DNA from 3 places in the Streptomyces sp. NPDC088246 genome. Region 2 is predicted to be linked to each of the others. Evidence: riboswitches for the same ligand, from Rfam matches in the RefSeq annotation. Region 2 holds a riboswitch; each other region holds the start of a gene.
What was found. Region 2 has a riboswitch for cobalamin ahead of ACIPEK_RS39765 (ABC transporter substrate-binding protein). Riboswitches for the same ligand answer to the same signal wherever they lie in the genome.
Positions count from the first base shown of each region.

Region 1: another riboswitch for cobalamin. It lies ahead of ACIPEK_RS05185 (cobalamin biosynthesis protein); the one in region 2 lies ahead of ACIPEK_RS39765 (ABC transporter substrate-binding protein).
Region 3: another riboswitch for cobalamin. It lies ahead of ACIPEK_RS21980 (ABC transporter substrate-binding protein); the one in region 2 lies ahead of ACIPEK_RS39765 (ABC transporter substrate-binding protein).

Region 1 covers NZ_JBIURV010000003.1:8,954-16,289, forward strand. Annotated here, with positions in the region: gene ACIPEK_RS05175 (anion permease) at 1-915, shown strand, start outside; gene ACIPEK_RS05180 (hypothetical protein) at 951-1,181, shown strand; cobalamin riboswitch at 1,353-1,484, shown strand; gene ACIPEK_RS05185 (cobalamin biosynthesis protein) at 1,629-2,657, shown strand; gene ACIPEK_RS05190 (cobyric acid synthase) at 2,654-4,195, shown strand; gene cobN (cobaltochelatase subunit CobN) at 4,204-7,336, shown strand, end outside.
Region 2 covers NZ_JBIURV010000058.1:5,449-12,784, forward strand. Annotated here, with positions in the region: gene ACIPEK_RS39755 (ABC transporter ATP-binding protein) at 1-124, opposite strand, end outside; gene ACIPEK_RS39760 (FecCD family ABC transporter permease) at 121-1,176, opposite strand; gene ACIPEK_RS39765 (ABC transporter substrate-binding protein) at 1,173-2,159, opposite strand; cobalamin riboswitch at 2,198-2,321, opposite strand; gene ACIPEK_RS39770 (IS1634 family transposase) at 3,321-4,697, shown strand; gene ACIPEK_RS39775 (hypothetical protein) at 4,767-5,393, opposite strand; gene ACIPEK_RS39780 (MFS transporter) at 5,869-7,317, opposite strand.
Region 3 covers NZ_JBIURV010000015.1:159,110-166,445, forward strand. Annotated here, with positions in the region: gene ACIPEK_RS21950 (hypothetical protein) at 1-620, opposite strand, end outside; gene ACIPEK_RS21955 (beta-ketoacyl-[acyl-carrier-protein] synthase family protein) at 818-2,095, shown strand; gene ACIPEK_RS21960 (acyl-CoA dehydrogenase) at 2,109-3,980, shown strand; gene ACIPEK_RS21965 (hypothetical protein) at 3,986-4,153, shown strand; gene ACIPEK_RS21970 (acyl carrier protein) at 4,241-4,522, shown strand; gene ACIPEK_RS21975 (beta-ketoacyl-[acyl-carrier-protein] synthase family protein) at 4,519-5,742, shown strand; cobalamin riboswitch at 5,821-6,009, shown strand; gene ACIPEK_RS21980 (ABC transporter substrate-binding protein) at 6,076-7,116, shown strand; gene ACIPEK_RS21985 (FecCD family ABC transporter permease) at 7,170-7,336, shown strand, end outside.

The sequences.
Region 1 (7,336 bases), on a different contig from region 2:
GTGATGTCGGCCGGCTGGTCATCGGTCAACGGCGGCACCGTCGTCACCAAGGTGCTGCTCCCCGCGGTCGCCGCCCCGGTCGTCGCCGGTCTGGCCGCGCTGCTGGCCACCAGGCTGACGTACCGGATCGGCGGGAAGATCCGCAACGACGCCCAGGAGAAGGCCACCGCCAAGGGCTACCGCGCCGGCCAGATCGCCTCGGCCGGACTGGTCTCCCTGGCCCACGGCACCAACGACGCGCAGAAGACCATGGGCATCATCACCCTGGCCCTGGTCACCGGTGGCGTCCTGCACCCCGGCTCCAACCCGCCGGTCTGGGTCATCGTCTGTGCCGGTACGGCCATCGCACTCGGCACCTACCTGGGCGGCTGGCGCATCATCCGCACCATGGGCAGCGGCCTCACCGACCTCAAGCCGCCGCAGGGCTTCGCCGCCCAGACCAGCGCGGCCACGGTCATCCTGGCCTCCTCGCACCTCGGCTTCTCCCTCTCCACCACCCAGTCCTGCTCCGGCGCCGTGATGGGCGCCGGGCTCGGCCGCCAGGGCGGCGTGGTCCGCTGGTCCACCGCCACCCGGATGTTCATCGCCTGGGGTCTGACCCTGCCGGCCGCGGGCCTGGTCGGCGCGGGCGCGGAACTCCTCACCAAGCAGGGCACCTGGGGTGTCGTGGTCGTCGCGGCGCTGCTGGTCGTGGGCTCCGGGGCGATCTGGCTGGTATCGCGCCGCAAGCCGGTCGGCCACGGCGATGTCGCGCCGACGGGCGGCGACGCCGAGCCCGCGGGCGTCGTCACCACGGCCATCGCCGCCGTCAGCCCGCCGCTCACCGCGGCCCAGGCAGCGGCCCAGGACCTCAAGACCACCATTCCGGCTCCGGCCGGAACCACCCAGGACCCGGCGCGACCCGCCACCGTCTAGGTCAGCCGCCTAGGCAGGCCGTCTAAGGATTCAGCATGAACATCGACTGGGCAGCCCTCGGCTCCGTCTTCGGCGTCTCCCTCGTCGTCACCGTCGCGCTGGTGGGTTTCTTCACCCTGGGCATCGTCGGTCTCTCCAAGCAGCCCGAACCGGCGGCGCAGGGCGGCTCCGGCGGCTCGCTGCTGCTGGCCCGGGCCGGCGCCTACGTCTGCTTCGCGCTGTGCGCTGCGGCGGTCGCGTACGGGATCTATCTGATCGTCGCCTGAGCCCGCCTCCGCGCACTCCCCCGTCGGGCCGGACACACCTCGTGTGTCCGGCCCGTTGTGGTGTGCCCGGCCCGATGTGGGGCTCAGCACACTGCACCGTCGCAGGTCAACGGCAAGTTGACGGGCGTTCGCGGAGCGTGGTGGACTGCCGGAGCCAATTACGGCGACAGCAGAGGAAGCCGGTGCGAATCCGGCGCGGTCCCGCCACTGTCACCGGGGAGCAGTCCCCCACACCGGAAGTCACGGCACGCGCGAGCGGGTTGGAAGGCCGGGGGAACTGCGGATCCGGGAGCCAGGAGACTCTCGTCGCCGGTCACGTCGAACCAGGGCGCGGACCCTGAGTGAGGACATATCGCCATGCCTGGCTGCCGTGCGTCCGTTGCTGTGGCTCTCTCGACGAGAGCCGCCTGTACGAAGGTCCTTCGAGGCGTAACGGCCGGTTGAGCCGTGCGTGCCGACCGCATTTTCGCGTACGGCGCCACGGCCGGTCTGATCGGCGATCTGCTGCTCGGTGACCCCCGCAGGGGACATCCGGTCGCCGCCTTCGGGCGGGCCGCAGCGGGCGTCGAGCGCCGTCTGTGGCGCGACCACCGTGGGTGGGGCACGCTGCACATGCTCGTCTGCGCCGGAGGTGCCGCGGGTGGTGCCGCGCTGGTCACCCGTGCCGTACGCAGCCACCCCGCCGCCTCCGTCGCGCTGACCGCGGCCGCCACCTGGTCCGTCGTCGGCGGTACGTCCCTGGGGCGTGAGGCCCGGGCGATCGGCGGCGCCCTGGCCGCCGGTGACATCGAGTCGGCCCGCGAGCGTCTGCCGCATCTGTGCGGGCGCGACCCGTACTCCCTCGACGGACCGCAGATCGCCCGCGCCGTGGTGGAGTCCGTGGCCGAGAACACCTCGGACGCCGTGGTCGGCGCCCTGGTCTGGGGTGCGCTGGCCGGTGTGCCCGGGCTCGTCGGCTTCCGGGCGGCCAACACCCTCGACGCCATGGTCGGCCACAAGTCGCCCCGCCACCGGCGCTACGGCTGGGCCTCGGCCCGCCTCGACGACCTCGCGGGCTGGCCCGGTGCCCGGCTCACCGCCCTGCTCGCCGTGGGCGCCGGGGGGCGGCCACGTGGAGCGGTACGGGCGTGGCGGGCCGACGCGGCGAAGCACCCGAGCCCCAACGCGGGCCCGGTGGAGGCCTCGTTCGCGGGTGCGCTCGGCGTACGGCTCGGCGGGACCCTCGCGTACGGCGGCCGGGTCGAACACCGCCCCGTCCTCAACGGGGAGACGGGCCGGGCGGTGGAGACCGAGGACATCGAACGCGCGGTACGGCTGTCGCGCCGGGTGAGTGCGCTGGCCCTCGGCGTGTGTGTGGCGGGACGACTGGGTGCGGGCCTCGCCGCACGACGGATCGCAGGACTTCGGTCCGCAGGACTTCAGGTCACGGAACTTCAGGTCACAGGACGTCGGATCGCAGGACGGAGACGGACATGAGCGGCGGGCTGCTGGTCGCCGGAACCACCTCGGACGCGGGCAAGAGCGTCGTCACGGCAGGCATCTGCCGCTGGCTCGTACGCCAGGGCGTGAAAGTGGCGCCCTTCAAGGCACAGAACATGTCGCTGAACTCCTTCGTCACCCGCGAGGGCGCCGAGATCGGCCGCGCCCAGGCCATGCAGGCCCAGGCCGCCCGGATCGAGCCGACCGCGCTGATGAACCCGGTCCTGCTCAAACCCGGCAGCGACCGCTCCAGCCAGGTCGTCCTGATGGGCAGACCGGTGGGCGAGATGAGCGCACGCGGCTACCACGGAGGCAGGCAGGAAGCGCTTCTCTCCACGGTCGTGGACTGTCTGGAGCAGCTTCGGGGCACGTATGACGCGGTGATCTGCGAGGGGGCGGGCAGTCCGGCCGAGATCAATCTGCGGCGCACGGACATCGTGAACATGGGCATCGCACGGGCGGCACGCTTCCCGGTGGTGGTCGTCGGCGACATCGACCGCGGCGGCGTCTTCGCCTCGTTCTTCGGTACGACGGCGCTGCTCGACGCCGAGGACCAGTCGCTGATCGCCGGCTACCTCGTCAACAAGTTCCGTGGCGACGTGTCGCTGCTGGAGCCCGGCCTGGAGATGCTGCGCGGGATCACCGGACGGCAGACCTACGGGGTGCTGCCCTTCGCCCACGGCCTGGGCATCGACGAGGAGGACGGGATGGGGGTCTCGTTGCGCGGGACCGTACGCGAATCGGTCGTCGCGCCGCCCTACGGCGACGACGTGCTGCGCGTCGCGGTGTGCGCCGTACCCCTGATGTCGAACTTCACCGATGTGGACGCACTGGCCGCCGAACCGGGCGTCGTCGTCCGGTTCGTGGACCGCGCCGAGGAGCTGGCCGACGCCGACCTCGTCATCGTGCCGGGCACCCGCGGCACCGTGAACGCGCTGGCCTGGCTGCGCGAGCGCGGCCTCGCCGACGCCCTGGTGCGGCGTGCCGCCGAGGACCGGCCGGTCCTCGGCATCTGCGGCGGCTTCCAGATCCTCGGTGAACACATCGAGGACGACGTCGAGTCGAGGGCCGGGCACATCGACGGCCTCGGCCTGCTGCCCGTACGCATCCGCTTCGACCGCGAGAAGACCCTCGCCCGCCCCGTCGGCGAGGCGCTCGGCGCCCCCGTCGAGGGGTACGAGATCCACCACGGCGTCGCCGATGTACGCGGCGGCGAAGCGTTCATCTCCGATGACCGAGGTCGCAGCCTGGACGGCTGCCGGGTCGGCGCCATGTGGGGCACCCACTGGCACGGCTCGCTGGAGAGCGACGAATTCCGCCGCCGCTTCCTGACCGAGGTCGCGCGGGCCGCAGGCCGGCGCTTCGTCCCCGCCCCCGACACCTGCTTCGCCGCGCTGCGCGAGGAACAGCTCGACCGCCTCGGCGACCTCATCGAAGAACACGCGGACACCGACGCGCTGCTGCGGCTCATCGAGTCGGGCGCACCGTCAGGACTTCCCTTCATCGCCCCCGGAGCACCTGGAGCACGCGCATGAACGCCCCTATGAGCACCGTGCTGTTGCTGTCGACCGCCGACACGGACCTCCTCGCCGCCCGCGCCTGTGGCGCGCCGTACCGGATCGGCAACCCCACCCGCATCGACGCCCACGAGGAACTCCCCGCACTGATCGAGGGTTCCTCCGTCGCCGTCGTCCGCCTCCTCGGCGGCAAGCGCGCCTGGGAGGACGGGCTGGCCGTCCTCAAGGCATCGGGCATCCCCACCGTGCTGCTGGGCGGCGAGGCCGTGCCGGACGCGGAGCTGATGGCCGAGTCGTCCGTACCCGCCGGTGTCGTCGCCGAGGCGCTGCGCTACCTCGTGGAGGGCGGCCCCGGAAACCTCGTAGAACTGGCCCGCTTCCTCTCCGACACCGTCCTGCTGACCGGCCACGGCTTCGCCGAACCGCACAAGATGCCCGAGTGGGGCCTGCACGGCAGCCGCGAGTTCGTCGAGGGCCGCCCGACCGTCGGCGTGCTCTTCTACCGGGCGCACCAGCTGTCCGGGAACACCTCGTTCGTGGACGTCCTCTGCGACGCGGTCGAGGCCCGTGGCGCCAACGCCCTGCCCGTGTACTGCGGTTCGCTGCGCGGCGCGGACGCCGGTCTCTACGAGCTGCTCGGCAGGACCGACGCCCTGGTCGCCACGGTGCTCGCGGCAGGCGGCACCCGTGCGTCGGACGCCTCCGCCGGGGGCGACGACGAGGCCTGGGACATCGGCGCGCTCGCCGATCTCGACGTCCCTGTGCTGCAGGGCCTGTGCCTGACCTCCTCGCGCGCCACGTGGGACGCCTCCGACGCCGCGCTCTCCCCCATGGATGCCGCGATGCAGGTCGCGATCCCCGAATTCGACGGTCGTCTGATCACCGTCCCGTTCTCCTTCAAGGAGCAGGGACCCGACGACGTGCCGGTGTACCGCGCCGACCCCGAACGGGCCGCGCGCGTCGCCGGAATCGCGGTGCGCCACGCCGTCCTGAAGCACAGGACGAACGCCGAGAAGAAGCTCGCTCTCGTCTTCACCGCCTACCCGACCAAGCACTCCCGCGTCGGCAACGCCGTCGGCCTGGACACGCCCGCGTCGGCGGTACGGGTCCTGGACGCCCTGCGGGAGGCCGGTTACGCGGTCGACGGATACCCGGACAACGGCGACGAGCTCATCCACCGTCTGATCGAGGCCGGTGGGCACGACGTCGAGTGGCTGACCGAGGATCAGCTCGCGGCCGCCCCCGCGCGGGTGCCGCTCGCCGACTACCGGGCCTGGTTCGAGAAGCTGGAACCGGAGCTGCGCGACTCGATGCTGGAGCACTGGGGCGAGCCGCCGGGTTCGCTGTACGTGGACGGGGACGACATCGTCCTCGCCTCGTTGCAGTTCGGGAACGTGGTGGTGCTGATCCAGCCGCCGCGCGGCTTCGGCGAGAACCCGATCGCGATCTACCACGACCCTGACATGCCGCCGTCCCACCACTACATGGCGACGTACCGCTGGCTGGAGGCCGCAACATCGGAAGGGGGCTTCGGTGCGGACGCCGTCGTCCACATGGGCAAGCACGGCACGATGGAGTGGCTGCCGGGCAAGGGCCTCGGCCTGTCCGCCGGTTGCGGCCCCGACGCCGTGCTCGGCGAACTGCCGCTGATCTACCCGTTCATCGTCAACGACCCGGGCGAGGGCACCCAGGCCAAGCGGCGTGGGCACGCCACGGTGGTGGACCATCTGGTGCCGCCGATGGCGCGCGCCGACACCTATGGCGACCTGGCCAAGCTGGAGCAACTGCTCGACGAGTACGCGCTGGTCAGCGATCTCGACCCGACGAAGGCCCCGTCGGTGCGGGCGCAGATCTGGACGCTGGTGAAGGCCGCCGAGCTGCACCACGACCTCCATGTCGACGAACAGCCCGGCGACGACGACTTCGACTCGTTCGTCATGCACATCGACGGCTACCTCTGCGAGATCAAGGACGTCCAGATCCGGGACGGCCTGCACATCCTGGGCGGCGGTCCCGTCGACGAGGCGCGGGTCAACCTGGTGCTGGCCGTGCTGCGTGCCTCCCAGGTGTGGGGCGGAACGGCGAACGCGCTGCCGGGGCTGCGGGCGTCGGTCGCCGAGCACTTCGGGCTCAGCGAGAAGGAGTTGCTGGCCGAGCCCGGCGCCGCGGTGAAGGTGCCGGTCGAGCTGACCGAACTGGTCCACGGCCCGGCGCGCACCGGTGCGGATGCGATCGATCTGCTGGAGCAGCTGTGCCGCCGGCTCGCGGAGGGCATGGAGGAACGCGGCTGGGACCTCGCGGCCGTGGCGGGACTGGTACGGGACGTCCTCGGCTCCGAACTCCCGGACGCCGTGGCCGTGCTGGGCTTCGCGTGCGAGGAGGTCGTACCGCGGCTGGCCCGGACGACGGACGAGATCGACCACATTCTGCGGGCGCTGGACGGCGGCTTCGTACCGGCCGGCCCGTCCGGATCGCCCACGCGCGGGCTCGTCAATGTGCTGCCGACGGGCCGCAACTTCTACTCCGTGGACCCGAAGGCGATTCCGTCCCGGCTGTCGTGGGAGGTCGGGCAGTCGCTCGCCGACTCCCTGATCGCCCGGTATCTCGCCGACACGGGCGACTACCCGAAGTCGGTCGGCCTGACCGTGTGGGGCACCTCCGCCATGCGCACCCAGGGCGACGACATCGCGGAGATCCTCGCGCTGCTCGGCTGCCGGCCGGTGTGGGACGACGCGTCGCGGCGGGTCACCGGCTTCGAGGTCGTGCCGGTGAGCGAGCTGGGCCGGCCGCGCATCGATGTGACGGTGCGGATCTCCGGGTTCTTCCGGGACGCGTTCCCGCATGTGGTGGGGCTGATCGACGACGCGGTACGGGCGGTGGCGGAGCTGGACGAGCCGGCCGAGGCCAACTACGTACGGGCACACGCCGACGAGGACACGGCGGTCCACGGCGACCGGCGCCGGGCCACGGCACGCGTCTTCGGCTCGAAGCCGGGGGCGTACGGTGCGGGGCTGCTGCCGCTGATCGACGCGCGGAACTGGCGGTCGGACGCGGACCTGGCCGAGGTGTACGCGGTATGGGGCGGCTACGCGTACGGGCGCGGGCTCGACGGGCGGGCGGCGCGCGGGGACATGGAGACGGCGTTCCGGCGGATCGCGG
Region 2 (7,336 bases):
CGACCAGGCCGACCGTCTCGCCGGGGGCGGCGTCCAGCGTGACCGCGTCGAGCAGGGTACGGCCGGCCACCTCGTAGCTGATCCCGTCGGCGGCGAGCGCCGTCGGGGACGGTGCCGGGCTCATCCGGTGATCCCTTCGGTACGGCTGGAGCGGCGCAGCAGCCAGAGGAAGAACGGGCCGCCCACCAAGGCAGTGATCACTCCGGCGGGAATCTCTTCGGGGGCTGCCACGGTCCGCGCCAGCAGATCGGCCAGCAGCAGGAAGGCGGCCCCGCCGAGCGCGGTCACCGGCAGCAGTCTGCGGTGGGACGCGCCGACGATCATCCGGGCGGCGTGCGGGATCATCAGGCCGACGAAGCCGATCGCCCCGCTGTAGGCGACCAGCACGCCGATGATCAGTGACACCAGCACGAAGACCCCGCCCCGGAAGCGCCCGGGGTCCAGGCCGAGGCTGCGTGCCCCTTCCTCCCCGGTCAGCAGCAGATCCAGCGGACGGGCCAGGCTGATCAGGAGCACGGCCCCGACGCCCAATACCACGGCGGGCAGAGCCAGTTGGTCCCAACGGGCGCCACCCAGGCCGCCCAGCGTCCAGAACAGGATCGCCCGCACATGCTCGGCCCGGGAGGACAGCACCAGGATCAGGCTGGTGAACGCGGACAGCACGTACTGGATCGCCACCCCGGCCAGAATCAGCCGGCCCGTTGTCATGGTGCCGCCGCGCCGGGCCATCGCGTAGACGGCGACCAGCGCGGCCATGGACCCGGCGAACGCTGCAACGGGCAGCGCCACGTCGGTGGCCACCCCGGCGCCGACCCCCAGCACGACGACCACGGCAGCGCCCGCCGACGCCCCGGACGAGGCGCCCAGCAGAAACGGATCGGCCAACGGGTTACGCACCAAAGCCTGGAGCACCGCGCCCGACAGGGCCAGCCCGGCGCCGACGACGGCCCCGAGCAGCACCCTGGGCAGCCGTACCTCCCACACGATCGTCGGGTACGCACCAGTGCGTTCACCACCCAGGACCGTACGCAGCACCTCGCCCGGCGGAATCCGTACCGGGCCGAGCGCCAGACCGGCCACCGCCGCCGCGAGCAGCAGCACCGTGAGGGCGCCGATCACGACGGGGGTCGAGCGGAGGACGGACTTCGGACCGGGGTGGGCGGACTCCGCGCTCACGGAGTGCCGGGGTGCAGCTGCCCGGCCAGGTCCTGCACGGCGTCGGCGACCCGAACACCGAGCACGGCCGAGGACAGCGGGAGTACCGCGAACTTCTTGTCCTTGATCGCCGGTACGTCCGCGAGTGCCGGATCGTTCAGCAGCCGCTTCTTCTTGGCCGCCACCGTAGTGCCTCCGTAGTCGTAGATCACGACCACCTCGGGCTTGCGCTTGATGACCTGCTCCCAGGACACGTCGCCGAAGGTGGCGTCGAGGTCCGCGAAGACGTTCCTGCCCCCGGCGAGCCGGACGATCTCGTTGCCGATGCCCTTGCCCCCCGCCGTGAACGCGGAGCTGTCGCCGGAGTCGTACACGAACACCGAGGGATGTGAGGAGCCCTTGAGCTCTGCCTCGACCGTCGTGATCTTCTGTCGTTCCTCGGCGATCAGCTTCTTGCCGCGCTCCGGTACGCCGAAGACCCTGGCGACTTGGGTGATCTCGGTGGCGAGCTGATCGATACCGACCTTGCCCCTGGTGCAGTTCTCGATGTTCAGCCGGGTGTTGATGCCGTCCTTCTGGAGCCCCGCCCGGTCCTGGCCCTTGGCCTTGTCGAAGGCGCTGCTGTACCCGCCGTAGACGAAGTCGGGGTTGGCGCCGAGCAGCACCTCCTTAGAGGGGTACTCCTTCGCGAGCACCTTGGTCCTGGCGTACGCGGACCGGTACTTCGGCAGGATGCTGTCGTCCAGGTAGGCGGTCCCGGCCAGCCGGTCCTGGAGCCCGAGGGCCAGCATGATTTCGGTGACGTGCTGGTTCATGGTGACGACCCGCTTCGGCGGGGCGTCGAAGGCCGTCTTCGTACCGCAGTTGGTGACCGTGTAGGGAAAACCGTCCGCGGCCGGTGCGTCTTGTGTCTTGCCCTCGCCGCCCGTGCCGGAGCCGCAGCCGGTGAGCGGCAGCAGAAGCAGCGGTATGAGCGCGAGTGGTACACGGCGGATCCGGAGCATGGCCGAGCCTTTCCGGGGGATGTCCTCGTCCCCTGGGTTGTACGAGAAGGCGGCGCGGCCAGTATCTGGCTTCCGGGCTGCTGCAGCCCGGTCACAGTGGCGGGACCGTACCGGATTCACACCGGTTTCCTGACGCGCGTCGCCTGAGTTTTCGGAGCCCATTCTGTCAGACCGCAAATTCCGGCAGGCCCTCAGCCGCCTTGCGCTGCCCTCCCCGGTCGGCCCCGGGCGCCGACGTCCGCGACGACGACCGGCACCGCGGATGCTGGGTCGCAACCAGTGCCACCTCATGACTGCTCTCGCCAGACCCCGTCATTGCACCTGGCCACGTCAACCTGAGGTTGGAAAGGAGTGATCGGCCGTCCGGAGTCTCACCCACATGGGCATTGGCCTGGACGCGGGACGAGAAGCGGTGATCACGTTGAGGGAAACACAAACGCCACGGCACGGGCGTCCAGGTCCTCACCGATCCGTTCGCGCGCCGGCTCTGGGCTTCGCTCGCCCTGTCCGGCTCGACCCACGACCTGACCGCCGCCCGGCAGTACGGAATCATTGAGGCCCTTGCAGATGCGGGACTCAAGCGGTGGGACAGTTCGGGTCTCGTTTCGGGCCACCGCCTCAAGAGATGGAAGCGCCGCCACAACAGCAGCCCCGCCAAGATCCGGCCCCGGCGAACGGGCCACGGCCGCCTTCAGGGGCCGGCGACTCCTCCGAAAGCTCCACCGCAGCACCAATCGCAGCACCGGCGTTGCGAAGGCCGTCCTCACCCTTCACTACGCCTCAAGCTGAGATTGGAAAAGGCTCACTGGCGTGACCGAGCCGGAATCGTACCGGCTTCGCTGCAGCGCGGGCCTTTCGCTTCGCCCGCATAGTTGGACGCTCTGGCAATCCCGCCGCGTCATGCCGTGCTCTGGCGACGTTCCGTCAACCGGCCTTAGCCTCGCGCTTTCGCGCGCCCAGCAGACTGGAGGTCTTGATGTTGTAAGTGATCTTCGGTCGTAAGCTCGTTGTCGCCTGCCGGTGTGAGTCCGGTCCGGGTAGCTGCCAGGAGGCCCGGTAGCAGACTGGCGGGGTCGGGGGGAAACGCCCGGCGGGACGCCTGGGCCAGCAACAGCGAGCCGATGCTGGGCGGGGAGCGGAACGACGCCTCGTTCATGGGCTATCGGGATCGAGGCGGATCTGCTCAACGACGACCGTATCGCCCGTGCTCTGGACGCGATCGCGCCCCAGCTTGACGGCATCGTCGGCAGTGTGGGAGCGAGCGCGATCGCCGAGTTCGGCATCGATGTCTCGCGCCTGCACTGGGACATGACCAGCATCTCCCTGCATGGCGCCTACGAGGATCCGGAAGATGGATTCCCGCAGGCCAAGTACGGTCATCCGAAAGACCGCAGGACAGATCTCAAGCAGATCCAGGCCGGGATCGCGATCTCCGGTGATGGCGGCATCCCCGTCTTCCACCGCGCCTACGACGGCGGAGCCGGTGAAGTCGCCCAGGTCGTCGGGGCGATGACGTCTCTGCGCAAGCTGGCCGCACCCCGCGACTTCCTGATGGTCGGCGACTCGAAGCTGGTCTCCTACCCCAACCTGCTGGCTCTGGCGGAAGCACAGGTGCGGTTCATCGCTCCGGCGCCCGCGGCCAAGATCCCCGATGACCTGTATGCCGGCCTCGACATCGAGGCAGCCCCTCTGGTCGACTACACCGCCGAGCGGGATGCCAAAAAACCGCATGAGCAGCGCGGACGCTACCGCGTGCTGGAAGACACCCAGACTCTGGCCGGTCCGCGCAAGAGCGACCCGCAGATCACGGTGCGTCGGATCCTGGTCCATTCCACCGCCAACGCCACAGCCCAGCAGGCGGCCCGGGCCCGGCGCCTTCAGCAGGCTGGTGAGGAACTGGACAAGCTCCAGCGCTCCTGCGGCAGCCGCTACTACAGCACCGCTGAGAAGGTCGCCGCCCGGATTGGCGTGATCGTCAAGAAACGGCGCATCGCCTCCTGCCTGGTTGCCGTCATCGGCGCCGACATAGCCGGACGCCCCACCCTGACCTGGCACTTCGACCAGGACATCCTGGCCCGGGAAGCCGCAGCGGACGGCTGGTACGCACTGCTGAGCACCCTTGATCCCACCGAGGCCGACGCGGCGGAGGTCCTGGTGCGCTACAAGGGCCAGCCGATGGTCGAGCGCCGCTACAGCGACTTCAAGGGCCCGCTCGCCGTGGCCCCGGTGTTCTTGCAACACAACCGCAGGATCTCCGCTCTGATCACCGTGATCTGCCTGGCCCTGCTGGTGTTCTGCCTCATCGAACGCCAAGTCCGTCAGGCCCTCGGCGGCAATCAGACGATGCGCGGTCTCTACCCCGACAACCGGGCCGTCCGCCCGACCGGGCGCATGATCCTCTACCACCTCGCCGGCCTGCGGATACGAGCCGGAACAACCAGCGACCCGCCAACCATTCTGATCACCCGCGGTGTTCAAGCCCACCTCCTCGAGTTACTCGGCATCGACGAAACCCGCCCCCGCTGGCTGGAAACCTGAAACCCCATGTGCGAAGTCCGGGTCTAGGGTCCGCTAGAACCCAAGCACCCGGCCGGGGGCCCACCCTCCTCACGCCCTGGCGGCCGCACCACCTGCCCCCGGGCGCAGCACCGGCAGTCCGGCCCGCAGCCGTTCCAGGAACTCCGGCACATCGATGCTTTCGTCTTCCGGGTCGACGACCTCGGCGACGAACGCCTCCACGATGTTCTCGCTGCCGAAGTCCGCGTCGTCATCGTCGCCATAATTGTCCACCAGGCGAGCGCCGGGGGCGGAAACGCGGAGATCGTGGTCGTAGTTGATGACCCATGGGGTCTCTATGGTGCGGGTCTCCAGGATGCCGTTGTTGTAGTCGCCGTAGACCAGATGGGTGAAGGTGCCGTCCTGGATGTAGATTTCGCAGTCGCCGCCCTCCAGGGTCTCGGCCCGGGTGGTACCGCCGACGTAGAGCCCCGGCAGAGACTCGTAGAGCGCGATCGGGCCGGACACCGTCAGATCGCCGGTGATCACCACCAGGTCCACGTCGTCCAGACTCCCGATCCCGGCGACGGCGTCGAGGAAGCCCCCCTCCAGTACCAGATTGCCGTCGAAGAGCAGGACATTGTCGTAGTAGCGCTCGAAGGAGGCGGAGAGAGCCTGCACAAGGCGAGTGTCGGCCTCTGCGAAGGAGAGGCGTTCGGGTGCGGAGTTGTTGGCCATGTGGGCGACGATAAGACACGGGTATGACAGTCCTTCAATGCCCTTCTGGTCTAGCCGGTGGCGGTGCTGCCGGTGCTGTTCCACCTGCTGTGGTCGCACGAACTGGTGGTGGAGCGGGCCCAGGCGAAGGCAGAGGAGCTGGGGGTGAGTCTTCGCACGGTGCAGAGCCGGCGGTCGCGCTATGCCCGCCAGGGGTTATGGGGGGCTGGTCGATCAGCGGCCGGTGCGGGTGACGGAAGCGATGGGCAGGGCGCGGCTGGTGGCCGCGGTCCGCCAGGTGCTGGATGCCGAGACGCATACTTCGCCTGACCGCCGCCGTGAGTCTCCCCTCCCAATCCGCTGTGACCCGCCTCGTCGAGGTCACCCTGGTCGGCCTGCGGCGCCCGGCCCCCTGAACTCCCTGTGTCGCCTGACAGGGGCTCCTTCCCCGGTCAGGCGACACGTGCGTTGCGAGCGCGCGATGATCTCGGCGGGTTCAGGTTGCGTTCGCCTTGGTGGGCTGCTCCTCGCTGTGAGTGGAATCCGGCGCGGGGGCTGTGCGCAGGGTGAGCAGTGACGCGAGTGCGCCGACGGCGGCGAGGGCTGCTGCGCCGAGGAAGGCGGCGGAGAACCCGTTGGTGAGTGCTCCGGGGTTGCCGAGTTCGCGGGCGCCGTACGCCGCGGACACGGCCGTCATCGCGGCCAGTCCGAGAGCGGAGCCGACCTGGTAGCTGGTGTTGACGATGCCGGAGGCCAGGCCGCCTTCTTCGGGGCGTGCACTGGACAGTGCGGTGCCGAGGGAGGGGATGAACGCCAGCGACATGCCGGCCGCGGCCAGCAGGGAGGCGGGCAGGACGTCGACCCAGAAGGTGCCCTCCGCCCGGGCGAAGGACAGCCACAGCATGCCTGCCGCGAGGGCCAGCAGGCCGGTGACGATCAATGGCTTGGTCCCGAAGCGGGCGATCAGGCGGGGCGCCAGGACGATCATCATGATCATGATGGCGACCGTCATGGGCAGCAGGGCCGCGCCGGAGGCGAAGGCGCCCAGTCCCAGGACCTGCTGGAGGTAGAGGTTGAGGAAGAACCACATCGGGATCCACGCGGCGGCCATCAGCAGTTGCGCGATGTTCGCTCCGGCCAGGTTGGGGGCCCGCCAGATACCCAGCCGCATCAGCGGCTCGCGGCGCTTGGACTGGATGGCGATGAACGCGGCGATCAGGGCCACGCCGGCCAGCAGTACGAGCCAGGTCTGGGCTGAGCCCCAGCCGGTTTCGGGGGCACGGACGATGGCGTAGACGGCGGTGGCCAGTCCCACGGTGACGGTGGCCGCTCCCGCGAAATCGACGGAGCCGCGGCGGACCGGGGCCGAGGGCATGACAGCCGGGGTGGCAGCCAGCACGACCAGGGCGATCGGGATGTTGATGTAGAACACCCAGGGCCAGCTGGCGTACTCGGTGATGACACCGCCGAGGAAGACGCCGGTGGTGCCGCCTGCCGGGGCCGCGGCGCCGTACAGAGCCAGCGCCTTGGTCAGCTCCTTGGGGCGGGCGCCGAAGAGCATCATCAGCAGGGTCAGGGCGGAGGGGGCGATCAGCGCGGCACCGATGCCCTGCAGGGCACGGCCGGTCAGTTCGACCCAGACCTCAGAGGCGAGGCCGGCGACCAGGGATCCCGCGGCCATCACGGTCCAGCCGGCAACGAAGATCCGCTTGGCGCCGAACAGGTCGGACAGCCGCCCGCCGAGCAGGAGAAGCCCGCCGAAGGCAACGACGTAGGCGTTGAACACCCAGGACAGGCCCTCCGGGGAGAAGCCCAGGTCAACCTGCATCTTGGGGAGAGCCACACCGATGATGGACGTGTCCATGATGACTGCGAACTGGGCCAGGGCTATGAGGACGAGCGCCGTCCAGCGGCGTGGACTTGGAGGGGCGGTTGGGGTTGACATAACTATCTCCTATACCGGA
Region 3 (7,336 bases), on a different contig from region 2:
GTCAGCCCCCGGTCGACGAGGCGTTGCTTCACCCGGTCGATCACCGGTGCCAGGTCGATGGTGACGGTGTCATTGGCGAGATTCACCGTCCCACCGCCGCTCCCGGACAGTGCCTTCATCGTCGCGGACTGCGCGGTCCGGTTGAGGTCGGTCCAGATGGTCTCGAAGGCGTCGCCGGCGACGAACTTCTCCACGGTCCCGTGCACGAAGTCCGAGACCCCCGTGGTCAGGGGGCCGCTCAGTCTTGAGAGCGCCTTGTCGACCACCGGCCGGTCCGCCGGGGCGACGTCGGCCAGCAGCGCCTTCACGTCGAGGTGCTTCATGACGGCGCCGGTCACGCGATCGGCCACCGCGGACTGCACATCGGGGTCGGAGGCGAGCGGCGCCATCATCGCCACATAGTTGTCCGTGTCGCCGATCTCGCTCTTCGCCCAGGTGGACACGATGCTCAGCGGCGTGAGGACGGCCGCGACGAGAATGAGCAGCACGGCGAAGAACGAACGGGCCCGCAGCCGGTGCGGTGCCGGGGCACGGGCCTCCAGCACCGCCACCCTGGCGCGCAGCGCCTCCAGTTCCGCGCGCGCTTGCGGGGACTGAGACTGGTTACCGTCCGCTTCCATGTCCCAAGGGGATGCCCTGCCGGTGCACACAGCGCGGCGGACTGCTGCGGACGGGTGAACGCCTTCACCGGGCGCGCGGCGAGGTTCGGTGCACTCGGCCCATCGGTGACCCGTTCGGCTCAGTGAGCGCATCCTCGCCGGGGCGACTGCCGTTCGACATCCGGTAGACGTGATCGATTACGGAGGAGGGGCGGATCATGGGGCGGGACGACATGGGTGTCGCGGTTACGGGAGTGGGGCTGGTGACCCCTGCGGGCGCGGACGAGCACACCTTCTGGGCGGGACTGTGTGCCGGTGTGTCCGTGGCACGGCGATGTGAGGAACTGGCCGGGATCCCGGTCGACTTCGCCTGTCAGGTGGACGGGATCGACCTGGACGAGGCCGTCGGCGGTCGCTCGGCGTGGCGCATGGCACGGTTCGTGAAGATGGCGCTGGTCGCCGCCCGGCAGGCGGTGGCGGACGCCGGGCTGTCACCGGAGCGGTGGGACGGCGACCGGGTGGCAGTGGTGCTCGGCGTCGGCGTGGGCGGGGTGTCCGTGCTCGTCGACAATCTGCGCAGGCTGGACGGCGGCGGACCGGGGGCGGTGTCGCCGCTCCTGGTCCCGATGATGATGCCCAATGCCGCCGCCGGGGAGGTGGCCATCGCCCTGCGGGCCCACGGTCCCAGCCTGGCACCGGCCACGGCCTGCGCGTCCGGGGCGACCGCGATCGCCGTGGCCCGTGACCTGCTGACGAGCGGCCGGTGCGATGTGGTGGTGGCAGGCGGCGCGGAGTCCGTACTGACTCCGCTGGTGGTGAGCGCCTTCGCGGGAATGGGAGCGCTCTCCCTGCGTACCGGCGATCCGGCGGGCGCGTCGCGGCCGTTCGCCGCGGACCGGGACGGTTTCGTGATCGGTGAGGGTGCCGCCGTGCTCGTGCTGGAGCGGACGCTCGATGCGCAAGCCCGCGGCGGACGGGCGCGCGCCCTGCTGACCGGCGCGGGTTCCGGCACCGATGCCCACCACCCCACAGCCCCGGACCCGGAAGGAGCCGGTGCGCGCAGGGCTGTGGAGGCGGCGCTGCACGAGGCGGGCTGGGTGGCCCACGAGGTCGATCACATCAATGCGCACGGCACATCGACCCCCCTGAACGACGCGATGGAGACAGCGCTCATCTCGGGGCTCTTCCCCCACCGGCCGTCGGTGACCGCGCCGAAAGGTGTGCTCGGGCACACCCTCGCCGCGGCCGGGGCGATCGAAGCGGTGGCCACCGTACTGACCCTGGAGCACGGTCTCGTCCCGCCGATCGCCAACCTGGACTCGCTGCCGGACGGGTTCGGCCTCGACTGTGTGGTCAAGGAGCCCCGCATGCAGCACGTCGAGCGGGCACTCAGCCACTCCTTCGGCTTCGGCGGACACAACGTCGCGCTCGCCTTCCAGCGCGTCGACGCGGACGGCCCGCCGCGGACGGCCCCCGGTGTCCTTGCCGTCGGCTGATCGTTCATGTCTCATGACCGCAACCATCGACGACCTCTCCACCGAACGGTCCATGGAGCTCCTCACCGGTGTGCTCCTGGGCGACAACTTCCGCCGGGAGCACGGCTTCTGGCAGCGGATGATCAGCACGGAACCGTTCCGCCGCCCGGACCACCGCACCCCCGACGAACGCCTGCGTCTCGCCTACGAGCGGCTGCGCATCCTCAACGACTGCCTCGACAGCGGCGCCCGGCTCGCCGCCGACCCCCGCGCCCTCGCGGCCCTGCACGAATGGCTCGGCCCGGTCGACCCGGCCCTCACCACGGTGGCGGGCATCCACTACAACCTCTTTCTCGGCAGCCTCCTCGACCACGAAGGCGACAGCCGGCTCGATCTGTCGGACTTCCTCCGACTACGCAGCATCGGCACCTTTCTCTGTACGGAGGTGGCGCACGGCAATGACGCGGCGGCCGTCGAGACCACGGCCGCCTACGACCGTGAACGCGACGGGTTTGTGCTGCACACACCGCATGCCGGCGCCCAGAAATTCATGCCCAACACCAGTCCGGCAGGCGGCCCCAAAGCCGGTCTTGTGGCCGCGCGTCTGCTCGTCGACGGCGCCGATCACGGCGTCTTCCTCTTCCTCGTACCGCTCACCGATGCCGTACGGGCCCTGCCCGGCGTACGGGTCCGCAGACTTCCCGCACGCATGGGGAGCCCGGTGGACCACTGCCTGACCTCCTTCGACCAGGTCTTCGTGGGGCGCGACGCGCTGCTCGGCGGGGACCACGGACGGATCGGTGACGACGGCGAGTTCAGCAGTGCCGTCGGCAGCCGCAGGCGTCGCCTCCTCACGTCGATCGGGCGCGTCACCTCCGGCAAGATCTCCATGAGTGCCTGCGCGGTCGGCTCCGCTCGCGCATCGCTCGCCGTCGCCGTCCGCTACGGCAGCCACCGGTACATCTCCGGACCCCGCGGATCGCGTCAGGTGCCGGTGATCGCCCACCGCAGCCACCACGGCCCGCTCGCCCGGGCCATGGCCACGGTCTTCGCTATGAGCCTGCTGCACCGCAGGGCCCTGAACCGCTGGGAGGGACGGGAGGACGGCTCGGGCTCGGGCCGGGAGGAGGCGGAGCGGCTGGTCGCCGTCGCCAAGGGATGGATCAGCTGGCAGGCCAGGTCCGTGATCGTCGAATGCCGTGAACGGTGCGGTGCCCAGGCGCTCCTGGAGAACAACGGCATGAGCGAACTCATCACCGGAGTGGAAGGCGTCATCACCGCTGAGGGCGACAACCTGGCCATCCACGCCAAGGCGGCCGCGGAAATGCTCTTCGCCACCGAACCGGCCGCGTACGACGCTCCCTTCGGCGGCGAACCCGGTGATCTCACCGACCCCGGGTTCCTCGGCAGGCTCCTGGCCGTGCTGGAGGAGATCTGGTTCGACCGGGCCAGGGAAAGGCTGGGCCGCGCACCGCACGGTGACCCGCTGGAGCGGTGGAACATCGCATCCGGTCCCGCCCTTCGCGGCGTCGAGGCCCACGCCCACCGACAGGCTGCCGAGGCGTACGCGGACGCGGTGGCAGGTCTGTCGGACGGGCCCGCCCGTGAGCGGCTGGTCGAGCTGCAGCGGCTGTTCGCACTCGACCGGATCGCCCGGAACAGCGGTGATCTGCTGGCCGCAGGACATCTGACGGCTGATCAGGTCAATGGACTGCCGGACGCCTTGGAAGAGCTGATCACCGCCGTCGCCGCTCATCTGCCCGCCCTCGCCGACTCCTTCGCGCTGCCGCAGGAACTGCTCGCCGACTGGCCCATCGCGGGGGCCGATTACGTCGATGCGTACGACGATCCGGCGGCGGCCTGGCAGTCGGACGGGGACCGGGCGACGGCCCCGGGGGAGCGGTGAGAGCCGTGACGAGGACGGGAACAGCCGTGCGGACGCAGCGGGTGCGGGAGGCGGCCGGGGCCCTCGGTGTTCGTGTTGTGCTGCTGGTCTTCTGGGGTACGGCAGCCGTCCTGGCCCGGTGGTTCACGCAGTCGCAGCTGGGCGGTGGCGAATCGGTTCGGCACAAGGCGTAACTGGAGGCACGTCACCCAGTTGATTCGGCGTCGGGACGGTGCCACCGCCGTCCCCGGCAGCCGTACCGAATGATGGAGAGGAAGCTCATGAGTGCGATTCATCCCAAGATCACCGAGGTTCTGACACACACCTTCAAAGTGCCCGTCGCCGAGATCCACCCGGATTCCACGATGGACAGCCTGGAGATGGACTCCCTCGCCGTCGCCGAGTTCGCCGTCCTCATCAGGGAGACGACGATGGGCGGCGACGGGGACTTCGACAAGCTCCCCAAGGACGCCACCCTGGCCGACATCACGCGGTACATCGACGCGACAGCCGGCAGCGGGGCGCCGATGGGCGGCTTGGTACCGACGAGCAACGCCCGATGAACAAGCCCGCGATTGCCGTAACAGGCGTGGGAATGATCACCCCGGTCGGCAACGATACCGAATCCACCTGGAAGGGTGTGTGCGCCGGAGTCTCGCCGGTGCGTACCGTCGCGGCACTCGAGGGTTGCGCGATCGACTTCGCCTGCATGGTCGACGGGATCGATCTGGACGCCGCGATCGGCGGCCGCACGTCCTTCCGGATGGGGAAGTACGTCAAGTTCGCCGTTCTCGCGGCCCGGGAGGCGGTCGCCGACGCCGGACTCGACCCGGCGCAGTGGGAGGGCAGCAGGGTCGCGGTGGTCGTCGGCACCAGCAGTGGAGGATCCGCCGCACTGACCGAGCAGGCCGTCGTACTCGACCGGCACGGACCGGATGCCACCTCGCCGTCGGGCATCCTGCTCACCATTCCGAACATGCCCGCGGCCGAGATCGCCATCCAGCTGCGGGCCACCGGTCCCAGCCTGGCACCGTGCACCGCCTGCTCGTCCGGCGCCACCGCACTGTCCGTCGCGCGCGATCTGCTGGTCACCGGACAGTGCGACATCGCGATCGCCGGAGCCACCGAGTCGATCGTCTACCCGGTCGCCATGACCGGATTCGCCCGGTCCGGAGCCGCGGCCCGGGCGGAGGGCGACCCGGCCAGGCGGTGCCGGCCCTTCGCGGCCGACCGTGCCGGGCTGGTCATGGGTGAGGGCGCCGCCGTCATGGTGCTGGAACGGGCGGACGACGCCGTCGCCCGGGGCGCCGCGCCGCGGGCACTGCTCGCGGGCACCGGCGCCACCACCGACGCCCACCACCCCACAAGCCCGCACCCGTCCGGCGCGGTCGCCCAGGCCGCGGTCGAGGCCGCGTTGCGCGACGCGGGCTGGGCGGCCGAGGACGTCGAGCACGTCAACGCACATGGCACGGCGACACCGATCAACGACGCCACCGAGGCCGCCCTCATCGGCCGGGTCTACCCGCACCGGCCGCCCGTCACCGCCCCGAAGGGAGTACTCGGGCACTGCATGGGGGCGGCCGGAGCGATCGAGGCCGGACTGACCGTCCTGACGCTCCAGCGCGGAGTCGTACCGCCGATCGCCAACCTGGACGCCCCGGCCCCCGAGTTCGACATCAACTGCGTCACCAAGCAACCCCTGCGGCAGCCCATCCGGCGCGCCGTCAGCCACTCCTTCGGCTTCGGCGGGCACAACGCCGTGATCGCTCTTGAGCGTCCGTAGGCATCGGGCAGGTGGTGCGACGGGAGCACAGCCCGGCGTACCACCGGCCACACCGCCCATGAGCTGCGCGGAGGCTCGTGATAGCTTGCCGAAGCCAGTCAAACTCCACGTAGGGGTCAGGGAATCCGGTGAGAATCCGGAACTGACGCGCAGCGGTGAGGGGGACGGGCGGGGCCACGGCCACTGGGACACCCGCGGGTGTCCTGGGAAGGCGTCCCGTCCGTAGGAGCCCGAGTCCGAAGACCTGCTGGCACCTGCGACCCGGTACCGGGCGCAGGACTCCGTACAGCGGGCTCCGCGCATGAGCCCCGAGACGCAGAGGGACTCCGTGCCGTGCCGTCCATAGCCAGCCCTGTCCGCGCCATTGCCCTGCTCTCGGCGGGACTCGTCCTGCTGACCGCCTGCGGGGGCGGAACGAGCAGCTCTGCCGCGAAGTCCGGCTCCGCCGACGGATACCCCGTGACGCTGAAGAACTGTGGACGCACCGTCACCGTCGAAGCCGCACCGCACCGGGCCGTTTCGGTCGACCAGGGATCGACGGAGATCCTGCTCTCCCTCGGCCTCGCCGACCGGCTGGCCGCCACCTCGACCTGGACCGACCCGGTGATGAAGGGCCTGGAGAAGGCCGACGCCAAGGTTCCCAGGATCGCGGACAACCGGCCGTCGTCGGAGAAGGTCCTCGACCAGGAACCCGACTTCATCAGCGCGTCATTCGAGTCGACGCTCGCCAAGGGCGGCGTCGCACCCCGCGAACAGTTCGAGGATCTCGGCGTTCCCACCTATGTCTCGCCCGCCGACTGCACCGGCAAGGACAACAGCGGCGGCGGCGACGGAGCCCGTACCGCGCCACTGACCATGGACAGCGTGTACGGCGAAGTGCGCGACCTGGCCAAGGTGTTCGGCGTGCAGAAACGCGGCGACGCACTCGTGGCGCAGCTGCGGGCCCGGGTGAAGAAGGCGACCGAGGGCGTCGACGCCTCCGACGCCACCCTCCTCTACTGGTTCTCCGACTCCAAGGCCCCGTACCTGGCCGGCTGCTGCGGAGCGCCCGGCATCATCACCAGGGAAGTCGGTGCGAAGAACGTCTTCGACGACACCCATGAGGAATGGCCCCAGATCAGCTGGGAGACCGTCGCCGACCGCAACCCCGACGTCCTGGTCATCGGAGATCTGACCCGCAAGGCACAGACCGCCGAGAGCGCCGCGAAGAAGATCGAATTCCTGGAGTCCAACCCCGTCACGAAGAACATGGACGCCGTCAGGCACCAGCGGTACGTCCTGCTGAGCGGCCAGGCCATGAACCCGTCCATCCGGACGGCCGAGGGTGTGGAACGCGTCGCCGCCGGGCTGCGCACATTCGGATTCGCGGGGTGACGGACACCGAACGGGCCACGGCGGTGGACGCGCCACGGGCCTTTGACGCAGCCGTGCGCAGTGGCACGGGGATACGGAGGCTGCGCGGCGGAGCCCTATGGGCCTGTGGCATCGCACTGCTCGCGCTGTCCGTCGCGGTCGCCGTCACCATCGGCCCCGCCCGTATCTCCGTCGCCGACGTCTGGTCCACGGTCGCCTCCCACCTCGGCTGGGGCCGGTC